2 regions of the Clostridium sp. CM042 genome follow, and region 1 is predicted to be linked to the other one. Evidence: a T-box and tRNA genes for the amino acid it is inferred to sense, from the RefSeq annotation. Region 1 holds a T-box; the other holds one or more tRNA genes.
The links. The T-box of region 1 lies ahead of thrS (threonine--tRNA ligase). A T-box ahead of a tRNA ligase gene usually reads a tRNA of that ligase, here a tRNA-Thr.
Positions count from the first base shown of each region.

Region 1 (7,735 bases):
CTGCCCCTTCTGCAATTACGCCTAGTCCAATCATTTGTGCAAGTTGTATTATTCCATCTACAATGGCTTTTTCTCTTTCATCTGTAACAATATTGTCGATAAAAGACTTATCCATTTTCAGTGTATTTATTGGTAACCGTTTTAAATAACTAAGAGAAGAATATCCTGTTCCAAAGTCATCTAAGGCAATATTTATACCTAATGATCTAATCTCAGTAAGTAATTTAATATTATTATCAAAATTCTTCATGAAAATACTTTCTGTTATTTCAAGCTCCACAAATTTTGGATCAATATTTGTTTCACTTATAATATTTTTTAGGGTTTCTTCGAATTTGTCATTCTGAAGTTGAATTGTAGATAAATTTATTCCAATAGTATCATATAAGTATCCTTTGCTTTTCCACAAGTTATTTTGAAGGCACACTGTTTCTATAATCCAAGCCCCCATAGAAACTATTAGTCCACTTTGCTCTGCAACAGGTATAAACTCTTCCGGAGATATTCTCCCAAGTTTGGGACTATTCCATCTTAAGAGTGCTTCAAATCCCTTTATTTTGCTGTTTATAATATCTATCTGTGGTTGATAATAAACTTCAAGCTCATTATTTACTAAAGCATGCCTTAATCCTTTTTCTATTTCAACACGTCTTACCACTACTTCACTCATGTTCTTATTAAAAAAGCAATATTTTGCTTTACCATTATATTTAGCATTGTACATTGCGGTATCTGCATTTTTTAATAGCATAGAAGTTTGATCTCCATCCTGTGGAAATACTGAAATCCCAATACTTGCTGAAGCATATACATACTTATCATCTATACTTATCTCACAATTCAGTAAATTTAGTAGCCTTTCACAAAGTCGGGTTATATCTGAGCAATCATCAATATTCCTCATTAAAATAAAAAATTCGTCTCCACCTACTCTTGAAACAGAATCTCCTTCTCTAATCGAATTTTTAAACAATATTGCAACATGTTTTAATAATTCATCTCCATAATCATGGCCTAAAGTATCATTAATTTCTTTAAAATTATCTAAATCAATACACAATACAGCGTGTTTAATTTTCGTATCCTTCGCCTTAATAATCTCACTTTTTAAGGTATTAATAAATAATCTCCTGTTAGGTATGTCTGTTAATATATCATAGTACTGCAATTTATTGATTTTTTCTTCAGAATCATTTTGACCAGATATATCCGTAACAGATCCTGAAATTTTAATTGCAATGCCCTCTTTATTTCTCATGCACTTACCTCTAATTAAAACCCATTTTTCTCCTCCGCCATTAAACTTAATTCTTAGACTGCTCCTATAATATGAAGTTTTTCCATTAATATGATCAATAAAATCATTTAATGCAATTTTTCTATCATCCTCCATAATTAATTTCATTACACTCTTTAAATTCGTTATAGCCTTTATATCATATCCCGTAATATCATTAAATTTATCTGAAGAAAAAAAATCATTAGTTGTAAGATCAATTTCCCACACGGCATCGTTGGAACCATCTATAGCTAACTTATATCTTTCTTCACTTTTTTCAATTATTATTTGTTTTTCATTTAATTCATCATATTGTGATCTTAACTCCTCTTCTGCAGCCATTAATTGCTCATAGGTATCTTGAATTTCCTGATAATTATTTTTTAATTTGTGAGACCAACTCTTACTTTCCTTAGTAAATTTATTAATTAAATAATATATTATAAGAGATGATATAAGCGCAAAACACCATCCTTTAATTGTTTGTATACGTGACATTAAAGATTTACTTTCTATAAGAATATTTAAAATTCTATTTGAAAACAATATCCAAATCCCACTAACTAAAGTATATATCATAGTTACTTTAAGTGGCATTCCTTTAAGTTTACTATCATCATAAAATAAAGCCTCCATATTAGGGCCTTCAGTTTTGCTTACTAATTTTTTTATTTTAATCTTATTCATTTTATTTTCACGCATTTACACATGCTCCCATATTAGTATTTATAAAGTAGTTGAGCGCACTTTATATTTTATGTTTAAACATAACTTAATATTATATATATCGTCCAATTCTAGTTTTTATTAATGGTTTTTTAAATTTAAATATCCTATTAACATGAGTCTATTAACAATTACATATATTTATATAATATACAATTATTAAATCATCTCCTGCGAATCTGAAATGTCGTTAAATAAAAATAAACAGAATTATTACTACTGGATTTTCATATGAGTTCCATAATAATATTTTCTGTTTTATCAATATCTATAGGCATTACAAGAAACATTACCTTATTTATAAAAAAAACCCATTATTTTTTAATGCAAAAGTTGAGTTATAACATATTACAGTGTATAATATTGTCGTTTGGTAAGTTTTACAAGGAAGGAGAATAAGAAATGAAAAAGAAAAATATTATTTCCATAGTGCTTGTTAGTGCCCTATTTTTAAATTCAATATTTTTTTATTTTTTTAATAACAATAAAATAAATGCTAATAAACTCAAAACCGAATCTTTAAGAATTGAATTTGATTCTCTAAAAGGTGAAAATCAGGCTTTAACAAAGATAAATTCTCAATTGATTGAAACAGCTTCTAGCATTTCAGAAAAGGTTAATAGTTTCAAAACTATTACAAATTAATATAGATAATTTATGTACATGAATATAAAAAAAAGGAAGGTATTACTATGAGAATTTCAATCACAGAAAAAAAGCACTCATTAAAATTCCTAATAGTAAAAATTTCTATTTTTACTTTATGTATTGTTTCATTTTTGGAAGTAGCAGTTAGCCAAGTAACCGTTGTTTCAAGTAAACATCAACATAGTTTATTATCACATCAGATAACTCAGATTCATAAGGACAATAAGAAGTTAAAATCACAAAATAATATTCTCAAAAACACTATCAAAAGAGATGAAATCTTATATAAAGACAAATTAGATAATACTAAAATAGCTTATTTAACCTTCGATGATGGGGTATCTAGCAACACTTCACAAATCTTAGAAGTCCTGAAAAAATACAATGTTAAGGCTACTTTTTTTGTAAATGGTCACCCTGAATCAAGATTTTTGTATAAGCAAATTTCTGATGATGGACACACTTTAGCTAATCACACTTACAGTCATGATTATAATAGTATTTATACATCACCAGATAATTTTAAAAAGGACGTAAAAAAATTAGATGTGTTCCTTACTGAAACTACAGGTAAAAAACCTAGTCATATTTTAAGATATCCAGGTGGTTCTAATAATACTATTAGTCACGGTTATGGTGGCATGGAAATAATGAACTATGTAATTAAAGAAATGAATAAGGAAGGTTATAAATACTTTGATTGGAATGTTGATTCTAGTGATGCTTCCGCTTTTCGTCAGCACAAACATAAGATTATAGAATCAGTTTTAACGCAATCTAGTCGAACTAAACACGCCATTATATTAATGCATGATTTAAACCCAAAAACTACAACAGTTGAAGCCTTACCTGAAATTATCGAGGGTCTCAAAAACCAAGGTTTCATCTTTGATGTACTTTCTGAAAATACTTATTCACCACAATTTAAAGTAGTAAAATAGAAAAACTTACCTGCTATTTATTTTATTGAAAACGCCTAAATAATATCATTTGCTACCTTGACATTTTTAGTGCAAGTGCTATAATTAATGCAAATAAAATAATTTAATACTACGAAGAGAAAAGTAAGCCATGGCACATTTACAGAGAAAGGATACCTTAGCTGGAAGTATTCTTAAATGAAAATAGCTGAAGACTGCCTCTGAGTGACTTCAATAAAGTCCGGTAATTCCGTTATAATTATTAAGTGGTTTATTTTATAAACAATTTGGGTGGAACCGCGGGAAATTATAATCTCGTCCCTTTTCTATAATTAGAATTGGGACGGGTTTTTTTGTTTTATAAAAAATATAGGTTTAAAGAATTGTGCATAGTATTTATGCTAGTCTTATTTTCAAATATGACTTAACCCTATAAGATAAAAGAAAGGAGCAATATATATGATAAACATTAAATTGAAAGATGGTTCAATTAAATCTTATGAATCTGAAATGACTGTAATTGAAATTGCGAAAGATATTAGTGAGGGCCTTGCACGAGTTGCTTGTGCTGGAATGGTGAATGATGAAATCGTAGATTTACGTTATAAAATCACCGAGGACTGCGATGTTAGTATATTAACTTTTGATAGCGAAGAAGGTAAAAAAGCCTTTAGACATAGTGCTACTCATATTTTAGCTCAAGCAGTAAAGAGATTGTTCCCTAGTGCAAAACTTGCCATCGGACCTGCTATAGATGGGGGGTTCTACTATGATTTTGATAAACAAGATTCTTTCTCAGCAGATGAGATTAAGCAAATCGAAGTAGAAATGAAAAAAATTGTTAAAGAAGATCTTCCAATAGAAAGATTCGAACTTGCAAGAGATGAAGCTATTGCTTTTATGGAAGAAAGAGATGAAAATTTCAAAGTTCAATTAATTGAAGACCTACCAGTTGACGCAAAATTATCATTCTACAAACATGGTGAATTTACAGATCTTTGTGCAGGACCACATTTAATGTCTACAAAGTATGTAAAAGCATTTAAACTTACTCAAGTTGCAGGCGCTTACTGGAGAGGTGACGAGAAAAACAAAATGCTTAGCCGTATATACGGAACTGCCTTCACTAAAAAATCGGATTTAGATGCTCATTTAGAGAAGATGGAAGATGCTAAAAAAAGAGACCATAACAAGCTTGGACGTGAACTAAAATTCTTTACAACATCAGATGTTATAGGTCAAGGTTTACCTCTACTTATGCCTAATGGCGCAAGGGTAATCCAATTATTACAACGTTTTGTTGAAGATGAGGAAGAAAAAAGAGGTTATGTTCTAACTAAGACTCCTCTTATGGCTAAGAGTGATTTATATAAAGTGTCTGGTCACTGGGATCATTATAAAGATGGAATGTTTGTTCTTGGTGATGAATCTAAAAATGAGGAAGTCATGGCACTTCGCCCAATGACATGTCCATTCCAATTTACAATTTATAATGCAGATCAAAAGAGTTATCGTGACCTTCCAATTAGATATGGGGAGACTTCAACTTTATTTAGAAATGAATCTTCCGGTGAAATGCATGGTCTTATGAGAGTCCGTCAGTTTACTATTTCAGAGGGTCATTTAGTTGTTACCCCTGAACAATTAGAAGAAGAATTTAAAGATGTTATAAATTTAATTAACTATCTAATGAAAACACTTGGAATCGAAGATGATATCACTTACAGATTCTCTAAATGGGATCCAAATGATAAAGATAAGTATATTGACAACCCTGAGGCTTGGGAAGAAACTGAATCCAAGATGAAAGATATACTAGATCACTTAGGAATAAACTATAAAACAGCTATTGGCGAAGCTGCTTTCTACGGTCCTAAGCTTGACCTTCAGTTCAAAAATGTTCATGGTAAAGAAGATACTATAATTACAGTGCAAATTGACTTCGCACTGCCAGATAGATTTGACATGACTTATGTTGATAAAGATGGAGTTAAAAAGCGCCCATATGTTATCCATAGAACTTCTATTGGTTGCTATGAGCGAACACTTGCAATGCTTATTGAAAAATATGCTGGCGCTTTCCCAACTTGGCTTGCGCCGTTGCAAGTTAAGGTATTACCTATTTCTGAAAAATATCATGATTATGCAGAAAAGGTAGTTGCAAAGCTTAAGGAATCAAGGATTAGATCCTCTGCAGACTTTAGAGCAGAAAAAATTGGATATAAGATTCGTGAAGCTCGTAATGAAAGAGCGCCATTCCTACTAATAGTTGGTGAAAAAGAGGCAGAACTAAATGAAGTTTCTGTTAGAAGCCGCAAAAATGGTGATGAAGGTGCAACTTCTTTAGACTCATTTATTTCAAGAATTAAAGAAGAAATAGAAACTAAACTATTATAATAATAAAAAGCAAGTACAGGATAAAATCTTGTACTTGCTTTTTTTATTAACTTTTATTTATTAATTTTAAATGAACTTTTTAAAGATACTATTCTGTTAAACACTATTTTATCATCAGTTGTATATCTAGAATCTACATTGAAGTATCCATGTCTGAAGAATTGAAATTTATCTTGTGGTTTTGAATCCTTCATATTTGGTTCTATAAAACCTTGTAAAATTTCTATAGAATTTGGGTTTATTTGATCTATAAAGGTTTTTCCTTCTTCTTGCTTCTCATCTAAAATCAAAGGCTCATATAATCTAAATTCTGCTGGCACTGCATTTACTACATCTACAAAGTGAATTGTTCCTTTAACTTTTCTCCCTGTAAATCCACTACCACTCTTAGTTTCTGGGTCATAAGTACAACGAATTTCACATACATTTCCGTCAGAATCTTTAACCACTTCATTACATTTTATAAAGTATGCTCCCTTGAGTCTTACTTCATTACCTACGAACAATCTAAAGTATTTCTTAGGTGGATTTTCCATAAAATCTTCTTGCTCTATATATATTTCTCTTGAGAATGATACTTGGCGAGTTCCCATTTCTGGGTTATCTTGATTATTCTCAATTTCAAGCATTTCAACTTGAGCTTCTGGGTAATTTGTAATAACTACTTTTAATGGTCTTAAAACTGCCATAGTTCTAGGCGTTTTTGAGCTTAAATCTTCTCTTATAAAGTGCTCCAGCATTTGTCCATCTACAGTGCTGTTACCTTTTGCAACGCCAATTTCTCTGCAAAAATTACGAATAGCGTCAGGTGTGTAGCCACGACGCCTTAGTCCTGCTATAGTTGGCATACGTGGGTCATCCCAAGCATCTACAATCCCCTCATCTACTAATTGCTTAAGATTTCTTTTGCTCATTACTGTGTTTGTTATATTTAATCTTGCGAACTCGATTTGTCTTGGTTTGCTCTCCATTTCGCATTGATTTACTACCCAATCATATAATGGACGATGATCTTCAAATTCTAATGTACAAATTGAATGTGTAATTCCCTCAATTGCATCTTCTATTGGATGAGCATAATCATACATAGGATAAATACACCATTTATCTCCTGTATTATGATGCACCGCATGAGATATACGATAAATTATTGGATCTCTCATGTTTATATTAGGAGAGCACATATCAATATTAGCTCTTAGAACCTTTGCTCCGTCTGCGAATTCACCTTTCCTCATACGGTCAAATAGATCTAGGTTTTCTTCCACAGTTCTATTTTTGTATGGGCTTTCTTTACCTGGCTCTCTTAAAGTACCTCTGTACTCTTTCATCTGGTCAGCTGTCAGATCACACACGTAAGCTTTACCCTTTTTTATTAATAATAAAGCACGCTTATACATTTCATCAAAATAGTTTGATGCAAAAAATAAATCATCCCACTTAAATCCAAGCCATTTTACATCTTCTTCTATAGATTTAACGTACTCTTTATCTTCTTTTGCTGGGTTAGTATCATCAAAACGTAAGTTTGTCTTACCATTAAATTCGTCTGCTAATTCAAAATTTAAAATAATTGATTTTGCATGCCCAATGTGCAAATATCCGTTTGGCTCTGGTGGAAAACGAGTAATTATTTTTTTGTGTTTTCCGGTTTCTATATCTTCCTTAACAATATTTCTTATAAAATTTGATGAAGTAGTTTTATTTTCCATATTTGACACCTTCCTTTTAATCTATCATACTTGTATGATACTCATACTTGTAA
Region 1 covers NZ_CM143646.1:2,870,693-2,878,427, reverse strand. The annotation lists gene ACWJJ7_RS13810 (sensor domain-containing protein) at 1-1,981, opposite strand, end outside; gene ACWJJ7_RS13805 (hypothetical protein) at 2,408-2,650, shown strand; gene ACWJJ7_RS13800 (polysaccharide deacetylase family protein) at 2,698-3,594, shown strand; T-box leader at 3,697-3,899, shown strand; gene thrS (threonine--tRNA ligase) at 4,033-5,970, shown strand; gene ACWJJ7_RS13790 (glutamine--tRNA ligase/YqeY domain fusion protein) at 6,024-7,682, opposite strand.

Region 2 (7,735 bases), 320 kb from region 1:
TATAATTATTGTGGGAAATATATATTAAGGTATACAAGTGCATACTAGAGATTAAAAAAGTGCGTACTAGTAAAATTCAAGTATATAAAATATAATGAGAATTAAAGTTAAATAATATTTTTATTTATTTGACATTTCAATTCTGGTATAATTATTTTAAATTAACATAAAGTGAGGTAGATAATATGAAAATAACTAAAGACATGACAATAGGCGAAGTTGTAAGACAAAAGCCAGAATCAGTTGAAGTATTAATGAGCTTTGGAATGGGTTGTGTAGGATGTCCTTCAGCACAAGCTGAAACACTAGAAGAAGCAGCAATGGTTCATGGTCTTAATTTAGAAGAATTAATGACTGCATTAAACGCATAAAAAAATTAAGACACTTAGCAAATGCTAAGTGTCTTGTTTTTTATCTTTTCTTTATTTTCTTAATGGCGAGGATAACAGGTATGGTAATTACAGTAGCTATGATGGCCTCTGGAACACCGTTTATTATACCTATACCATAAATCGTCTTTGCAGCAATAGATGGATCTATGCACTTAGAAGCAGCAAATCTAGCCGCATATAAAATATATATCATAGTAAGAACCCCAAAAGTGTTAGTTAGAGAACCAACAACGGTAGCAAGTCCAATCCTTAGGCTATCGTTTTTAACGTGGATTAGGTTATAAACATAGTAAGAAGTAAGACCAATAAGAACTCTTGGTAATACAGATACTAAAGGATTTATAAAAGCAAAAGAGAGTATATTGGGAGTTGTTATGTTTTGCATAATACTAAACAGCCCAAATATGAAACCAATAGTCATTCCTACCATAGGGCCACCTATTATTGATCCTATAATAACGGGAATGTGCATGATAGTAGCTTTGGCACCAGGAAGTGGAATAAAACCATATCCAGTTAATCCAAGTACGACGCAAATAGCTGATAGCATACCAATAGTTGTAAGTTCACTTGTTTTTATTCTTCTGAGTTTAATAGAATTATTATTAATCATGTGTTCCCTCCGCTCTTATTCCATAAGGATATAAGTCGTTCTATTCATAATCCTTATTTATAGTTCAGTTTCATAATGAATACTGACTACAATATTTTAACACTATTTTGAGAACAATTACATAGCTAAATAAAAATTTAACAAACTTTATGTTAACACTATACGGTTAATGTTTACTATATTGGTTTAGTTTGGTATTATTTTAAATATGAAGAAAATTAAGAGGCATAAATTAATAGTTATTATGTACTCATGAGAAATATAGGAGGGGTATTATGGGAAAAATCCCAGCGGTTACAGATAGAGATTATAATATTCATTATTATGAAGTGGATATTCATAAAAGAGCTTTGATGACAAGCATTATAGATTATCTTGGTGACATGGCAATGTATCAAAGTGAAGTGCTCGGAGTCGGCATAGAACATCTTAAAGAGAATAAATCAGCTTGGGTGTTATATAAATGGGATATAACAATGGAGTCATATCCTTTATTAAACGAAACTATAAAGATTAAAACTTTTGCATATTCTTTCAATAAATTTTATGCATACAGGAAATATGAAATCTTTGATGTGAAAGGGAATAAAATAGGCTATGCGAGTTCTGTGTGGATTTTAATAAATACAGACAGAAGAAGGCCAATAAGGATTACGAAAGATATGTATGAGGCTTATGGTGTAGATGATAGCAATAATGCAATTATAGATATCGAAGATATACCAACAATAACTAAAGTGGACAGTGAGAAAAGTTTTGATGTGAGGTATAGTGATATTGATACGAATATGCACGTAAATAATGTTAAATATGCTGCATGGGCTTTAGAAACAATTCCTAAGGATATAGTAATAAACTATGAACTAAGGAATATTAAGGTAACTTACAAAAAGGAAACAACATATGGAGAAACCATAAAGGCGAGCACAGAAATTATAAGAGAAGAAGATAAAATAATATGTAGACATAAAATTATAAATGAAGAGGGAACTGAGCTGACGCTCTTAGAAAGTACTTGGATATAGATGTGCGATATAGTATGAAATTTCTCTGGAAGTGAATTTTTTAATCAACTTTTACGTTTCAAAATCTTATTTCAATTCACGCAGGAGAAACTTCATAGGTATCGCACTCTTATTTTTTATTTGGAGGCATTTTTTCCTGCAATAGCACCAGAACTCCATGCCCATTGAAGGTTAAAACCACCACAATCGCCATCTACATCTAATATTTCTCCTGCAAAGAATAAGTTCTTAGTAATATTAGATTCTAGAGTTTCGGGATTAATTTCTTTTGTATTAATGCCTCCTGCAGTTATCTGAGCATTTGCAAAAGAATTAGTACCTGAAACCTCAAATTGCCATTGTTTTAACAAAGTATATATAGCATTTTTTTCGTTTAAGGTCAAATCGCAACAAGGCTTATGAATGTCATCTATTTTTGCTTCTTTTAAAATTATTGGAATGATCTTTTTGTTAATTATTCCGATGAATGAATCATGAACGCAGCGACTCGGAAATACTGACCAATGATTGTTTAAAAATGTTTTTAGATCTTCGCAGCCAATAGTTGGTAGCATATCAATACTTAAAGAAACATTGCTATTTTTAGACAAACCATAAGATGCAGTTCTACTAAGTTGAAGAATAGGAGGTCCAGAGATGCCGTAATCTGTGAAAAGTATTTCTCCGAATTCCTTTTGAACATATTTATCATTTATAAATATGTTCGCAAAACCATCAAATTTTACTCCAGATAGAGCCTTTAGTTTATTATAGTTTAATTTAAGCTGTACAAGGGCTGGTACGGGAGAGATTATACTGTGGCCTAATTGTGTAGCCAATGAATAGCCGGAGCCGTCAGAACCTGTTTTAGGGGCCGATTTACCACCGGTGGCAATAATCAACTTTTCACATTCATATGTAGAATTATCTGTGCTGTAAATTTTAAAACCATTCTTTGTTTTAATAATCTCCTTAGATTTGGTGTTTGTATACAGTGGAATTTTTTTTTCTTCTATAGCAAAGCGTAGTATATCAAGTACTGATGAGGCTTGCAATGACATAGGAAACATTTTACCCCCATCTGTTGTTACTAAAGGTATTCCTAAAGATTCGAAAAAATCTATAGTATCCTTTATGGTAAAAGAATCTAGTGTATAACCTGCGAAATATGGATTTTCACTGTGATATCTATTATTATTTATATGTGCATTACTGATATTACACCTGCCGTTACCGGTGGTTAGTATTTTTTTACCTACTCTGTCGGTTCCTTCAATTATTGCTACATCTATTCCAAAATCTTTTGCTATTAAAGCAGAGGTTAAACCAGAGGCACCTCCGCCAATTACTATAAGAGAATGTTTCAAGAAAATCTCTCCTTTCGAGAAAAAAATATTTTTATAATATAAAGTGGTTGCCTATAATCTTACCCTAAAATGAGTAGGATGAAAATGAATTTTTATTTTGTTTTATAAGAAACCATAGAATTTGGGTAGGTTGTTTAGTGAAAAGGTAATTATTTTAAAAAAAATATAAATATTTATCTATAAGATGAACCCTTGATTTAACTGGATTCGATCATTTTGTGAAAAAAAAACAAAAAAAAAACAAGAAAACATGTTGACACTTTAAGAAAAATTAGGTATTATAGTTTATGTCGGGTTGCGAGACGAAAGCCCATAATAAATAAAGTGACAAATTAGTATGGCTCCTTGGTCAAGCGGTTAAGACACCACCCTTTCACGGTGGTAACAGGGGTTCAATTCCCCTAGGAGTCACCATAAAACATATATGGGAGCATAGCTCAGCTGGGAGAGCATCTGCCTTACAAGCAGAGGGTCACAGGTTCGAACCCTGTTGTTCCCACCATATATGGCTCAATAGCTCAGTTGGTTAGAGTGCCGCCCTGTCACGGCGGAGGTCGAGGGTCCGAGTCCCTTTTGAGTCGCCATTTTTACTAAACTGGTATGGTTTAGTAAAAAAATAGTTAATTTGCAAGTATGATTCTTATGGCAAGAGTCATTGGAAAATAATAAGGCTCCTTGGTCAAGCGGTTAAGACACCACCCTTTCACGGTGGTAACAGGGGTTCAATTCCCCTAGGAGTCACCATTAAAACATATATGGGAGCATAGCTCAGCTGGGAGAGCATCTGCCTTACAAGCAGAGGGTCACAGGTTCGAACCCTGTTGTTCCCACCATATATGGCTCAATAGCTCAGTTGGTTAGAGTGCCGCCCTGTCACGGCGGAGGTCGAGGGTCCGAGTCCCTTTTGAGTCGCCATTTTTGCTGGCATGGCTCAACGGTAGAGCAGCTGACTTGTAATCAGCAGGTTGTAGGTTCAATTCCTATTGCCAGCTCCAAAAAGTCCTAAACATTAGTTTAGGACTTTTTTTTATTTAGGGTCGGGAAAATAACGTGGATAAACATGAATATAGATACGCATAATAGTATGAACTTTATCCAGAGTGACTTAAAATAAGAAGATCAGAAACATTGAAAATCCATTTAGTAATTCTTCTTTTGCCAATATAAAATTCTCGTGAGACTTCCTGTAAGGAAGTCTAGCAAACCGGCTGTAAGCCGAATGTGAGCGCTAGAGAAATTTATATTGGCAAAAGATTAGAATTATTTAATGGATTTTCACGTTTCAAGCTCTTATTTTGAGTCATGCAGGATAAAGCTCATACTGATGAATCCATTTACTTTGATTTATTCAAATTTTTCTTTATTCTTATGTCGTCTCCAAAGAATTTGCAAAGTGTAAAATTGCCAATTAATCTAGAAGTTATTCTCTCAGTATAGGTATTTAATAAATTTTCAAGAGTTAAATTAGTAGACACTAGCATTTTTTTTTGTTTTAATAATTTGGTGTTAAGTAGATTGAACATTTCTGTTTTAGTAAAATCTGAAATTTGCTCAGTACCCAAATCATCTATAATAAGTAGATCACAATTTATTAGTAGTTCCTCTAAAGAGGTGTCGCCATTAAATCGAATTTCTTTTAAAGCCTTTATCAATTGTTCGGCTGTTCTATATACTACAAAAGAACCTTTGTCGAGTAATTCCTTTGTAATGCAATGAGACAGAAAGGTTTTTCCTGTACCAGAACTTCCATAGAATAATAAATTTTCATCAGTGGTATTGAAATTCTTTAAAAAGTTCATAGATCTAGATAAAATCTTTTCAATGTTCTTTTTAGGAGATTCTGATTCAATGTCACTTTTTCTAGAAGGATAGTAATCTAATTTGAAATTATCAAAGTTATGGGTATTTAACATACCTCGAAGTTCAGAACTAGTATAATAAACATCTATAACTTTTTGCTTAAAACAAGAGCATTTAGTATTTCCAATAAAACCTGTATCGCGACATTTTATGCATCTATAATGCAAATTCAAGTATTCCATATCAAAACCATTAGATACTAGCAGCTCAGATTTTTTCATTCTTAAATCTAATATTTTTTCCTTCAAAGCATGTAAATATTCATCTCTATTGTTAATACTTTTCAAAGCACTAATAGATAATTCTATACATAGCTTACCTATTTTGTGATCTAGTTCAATAATTTCAGGGTGAGCCTTTTCTATGTGAACTTTTCTTTTTCTAAAGTCAGCTTCTTCTTCTTGCCTTATTCGATCATACATAGCTAATATTTTGGTTTGATATCCTTTAATCATTATTATCCCATCCTAGTAATTTTTTTTCTAGTTCATTAAAGTCATAGGCTCTTTGTTCATAATCATTGAAACTTCCTTTGGCAGGTTTTCCACCAGCGGTAGTCTTTTTATTAGTAACTAAACGTTTTTTATCTTTTTTCTCTATATCCTCTAAAGATTTTATGCCGTCTTTAAACCAACTATTTAGAATTCCGTCGATATATTTAAAATCAGCGCGGCTTAGCCTATTAAAACAAATATCGCAAGCTTTAAATATAATTTCTAGAGAAAATTTATAAACATTTATCCATTTATCTAATAGTTGTTCTTGAGGTTTCATTATTTCTGGAGCTTTTATTCCTAGGTAATTTAATATTTTTCTGATGTTTATCCATTTATCCTCATGTTTTTTTATATAGGATTGGGCCTCTTCAATATTTTGAATATTAGCATCATGCCAAGCAATTGCAATGGTTTCAATGTATCTATAGTCAACTTTACCTTTTGATACACAATATTGAATTAATAAAAGTATTAGTTCTGGAGGAAAATTATAATCTTTTTGCCAGCTTAGGTACATAGTCATTTCTTTTGGTGAAAGAGGTTTGGCTAATAGTTTTTCAATATCTTGAAGCATACCCTTTATTGAAGAATTAGTTAATTCTTCAAGTAAATTTATGCCTTGGATATTGTCACTTGGAACATCTAATAAATCCAAGAATTCAATATTAAAGTTACCCATATTATCAATGGGAGTCATTTTAATTAGGTTCTCATCATTCCAATAGTTCCAAGCATTTACAACATCTGTTTCTAGAAGTCCGAGCGTATTTGCTATAACTTGCGAGGTAGCGCCTATTTCTCCAGTTGTACAATATTTTAGCCCAAGAAGATAAACTTTAACAAATTCTCCTCTAGCTCTAGGCATAAACTTATCTATAAAGATATTACTCACAGGAGTATATTTATAGTTTTCATTCTTAAACATGAAAGTACTCATAAAGTCACTACCTTTCTTTTTATATTATAGAACTATAATTTTAAAATACAAAATCGCGGGTTATTTATATAATGTATTAATCTATAGGAATTTTATTATTCAACATATAGTATACCATACACTTAAAGATACAAATAAAAAAAATATTTCAACAATGCATATTATTTGTCATAAAAGGGCATATTAAGTAAGTATCACAGGAGGTAGAATATTGAATGCTCTAAAACGAAATAAAATGAATATAGGTGTGGTAATTATAACACTTATGATCACTGCTACTATGGTGTATTTAAATGTATATAGGTTTTATGGTTATAAAGTTTCTATAGGGAGCAGTACCATAACATTTGTAAAAAATAAGAAGGAATTTAATAAAACATATAAGGAATTGCAAAGCGAAATTAAATCCAAATATGGAAACATAATTACAATAAAAGATTTAACTTTAGATAAAGTAAAAGTAAATAATGATGCTATGTTTATAAGTGGAGATAGACTTAAGAAAGTAATGCTAAAAGAATCCAATATAGTAGTAGACGTATTTTTAATGAAATCAGATAATAGAAAAATGGCATATGTAATAAATGAAAATCAAGGAAAAGAAATTTTAAACTCTGTAAAAGATTATTATTCTGAGAATTCGAAGCTAAATAGTATAAGAAAAATAGATATAGAAAATAAAATTAGTTATGAACCTGTTAAGGTTAAAACAGGAAATTTATATGAAAATCATGAAATTATTAAGGAATTAATTAAATATAACAATAAAGCACAAGTTCCATTAATTACTGTGAAAATAGTAGGAAATACAATTAAGGAACAAGCAATATACCCTGCTACAATTATAAAATCCTCGAGTAAACTAATGAATGGTGTTAAGGAGGTGGAGCGTGAAGGTATCGATGGAATAAAAGAGGTTACTAGCGAAGTAATAGCACTTAACAATAATATCATATCTGAAAAGGTCTTAAAAGAAGATACTATAACGCCAGTGCAAAACAAAGAAATATTGGTAGGAACTAATAACCCAATAACACCTCCATTGGAAGCTATAAATAGTCCATC
Region 2 covers NZ_CM143646.1:2,546,549-2,554,283, forward strand. The annotation lists gene ACWJJ7_RS12075 (DUF1858 domain-containing protein) at 186-371, shown strand; gene ACWJJ7_RS12080 (ECF transporter S component) at 412-1,005, opposite strand; gene ACWJJ7_RS12085 (acyl-[acyl-carrier-protein] thioesterase) at 1,281-2,030, shown strand; gene ACWJJ7_RS12090 (BaiN/RdsA family NAD(P)/FAD-dependent oxidoreductase) at 2,147-3,376, opposite strand; tRNA gene ACWJJ7_RS12095 (tRNA-Glu) at 3,716-3,790, shown strand; tRNA gene ACWJJ7_RS12100 (tRNA-Val) at 3,803-3,878, shown strand; tRNA gene ACWJJ7_RS12105 (tRNA-Asp) at 3,884-3,960, shown strand; tRNA gene ACWJJ7_RS12110 (tRNA-Glu) at 4,046-4,120, shown strand; tRNA gene ACWJJ7_RS12115 (tRNA-Val) at 4,134-4,209, shown strand; tRNA gene ACWJJ7_RS12120 (tRNA-Asp) at 4,215-4,291, shown strand; tRNA gene ACWJJ7_RS12125 (tRNA-Thr) at 4,297-4,371, shown strand; gene ACWJJ7_RS12130 (ATP-binding protein) at 4,711-5,691, opposite strand; gene ACWJJ7_RS12135 (DnaD domain protein) at 5,684-6,670, opposite strand; gene ACWJJ7_RS12140 (peptidoglycan DD-metalloendopeptidase family protein) at 6,882-7,735, shown strand, end outside.
Region 2: it encodes a tRNA-Thr, which carries the amino acid that the T-box ahead of thrS (threonine--tRNA ligase) is inferred to sense. The anticodon was not compared.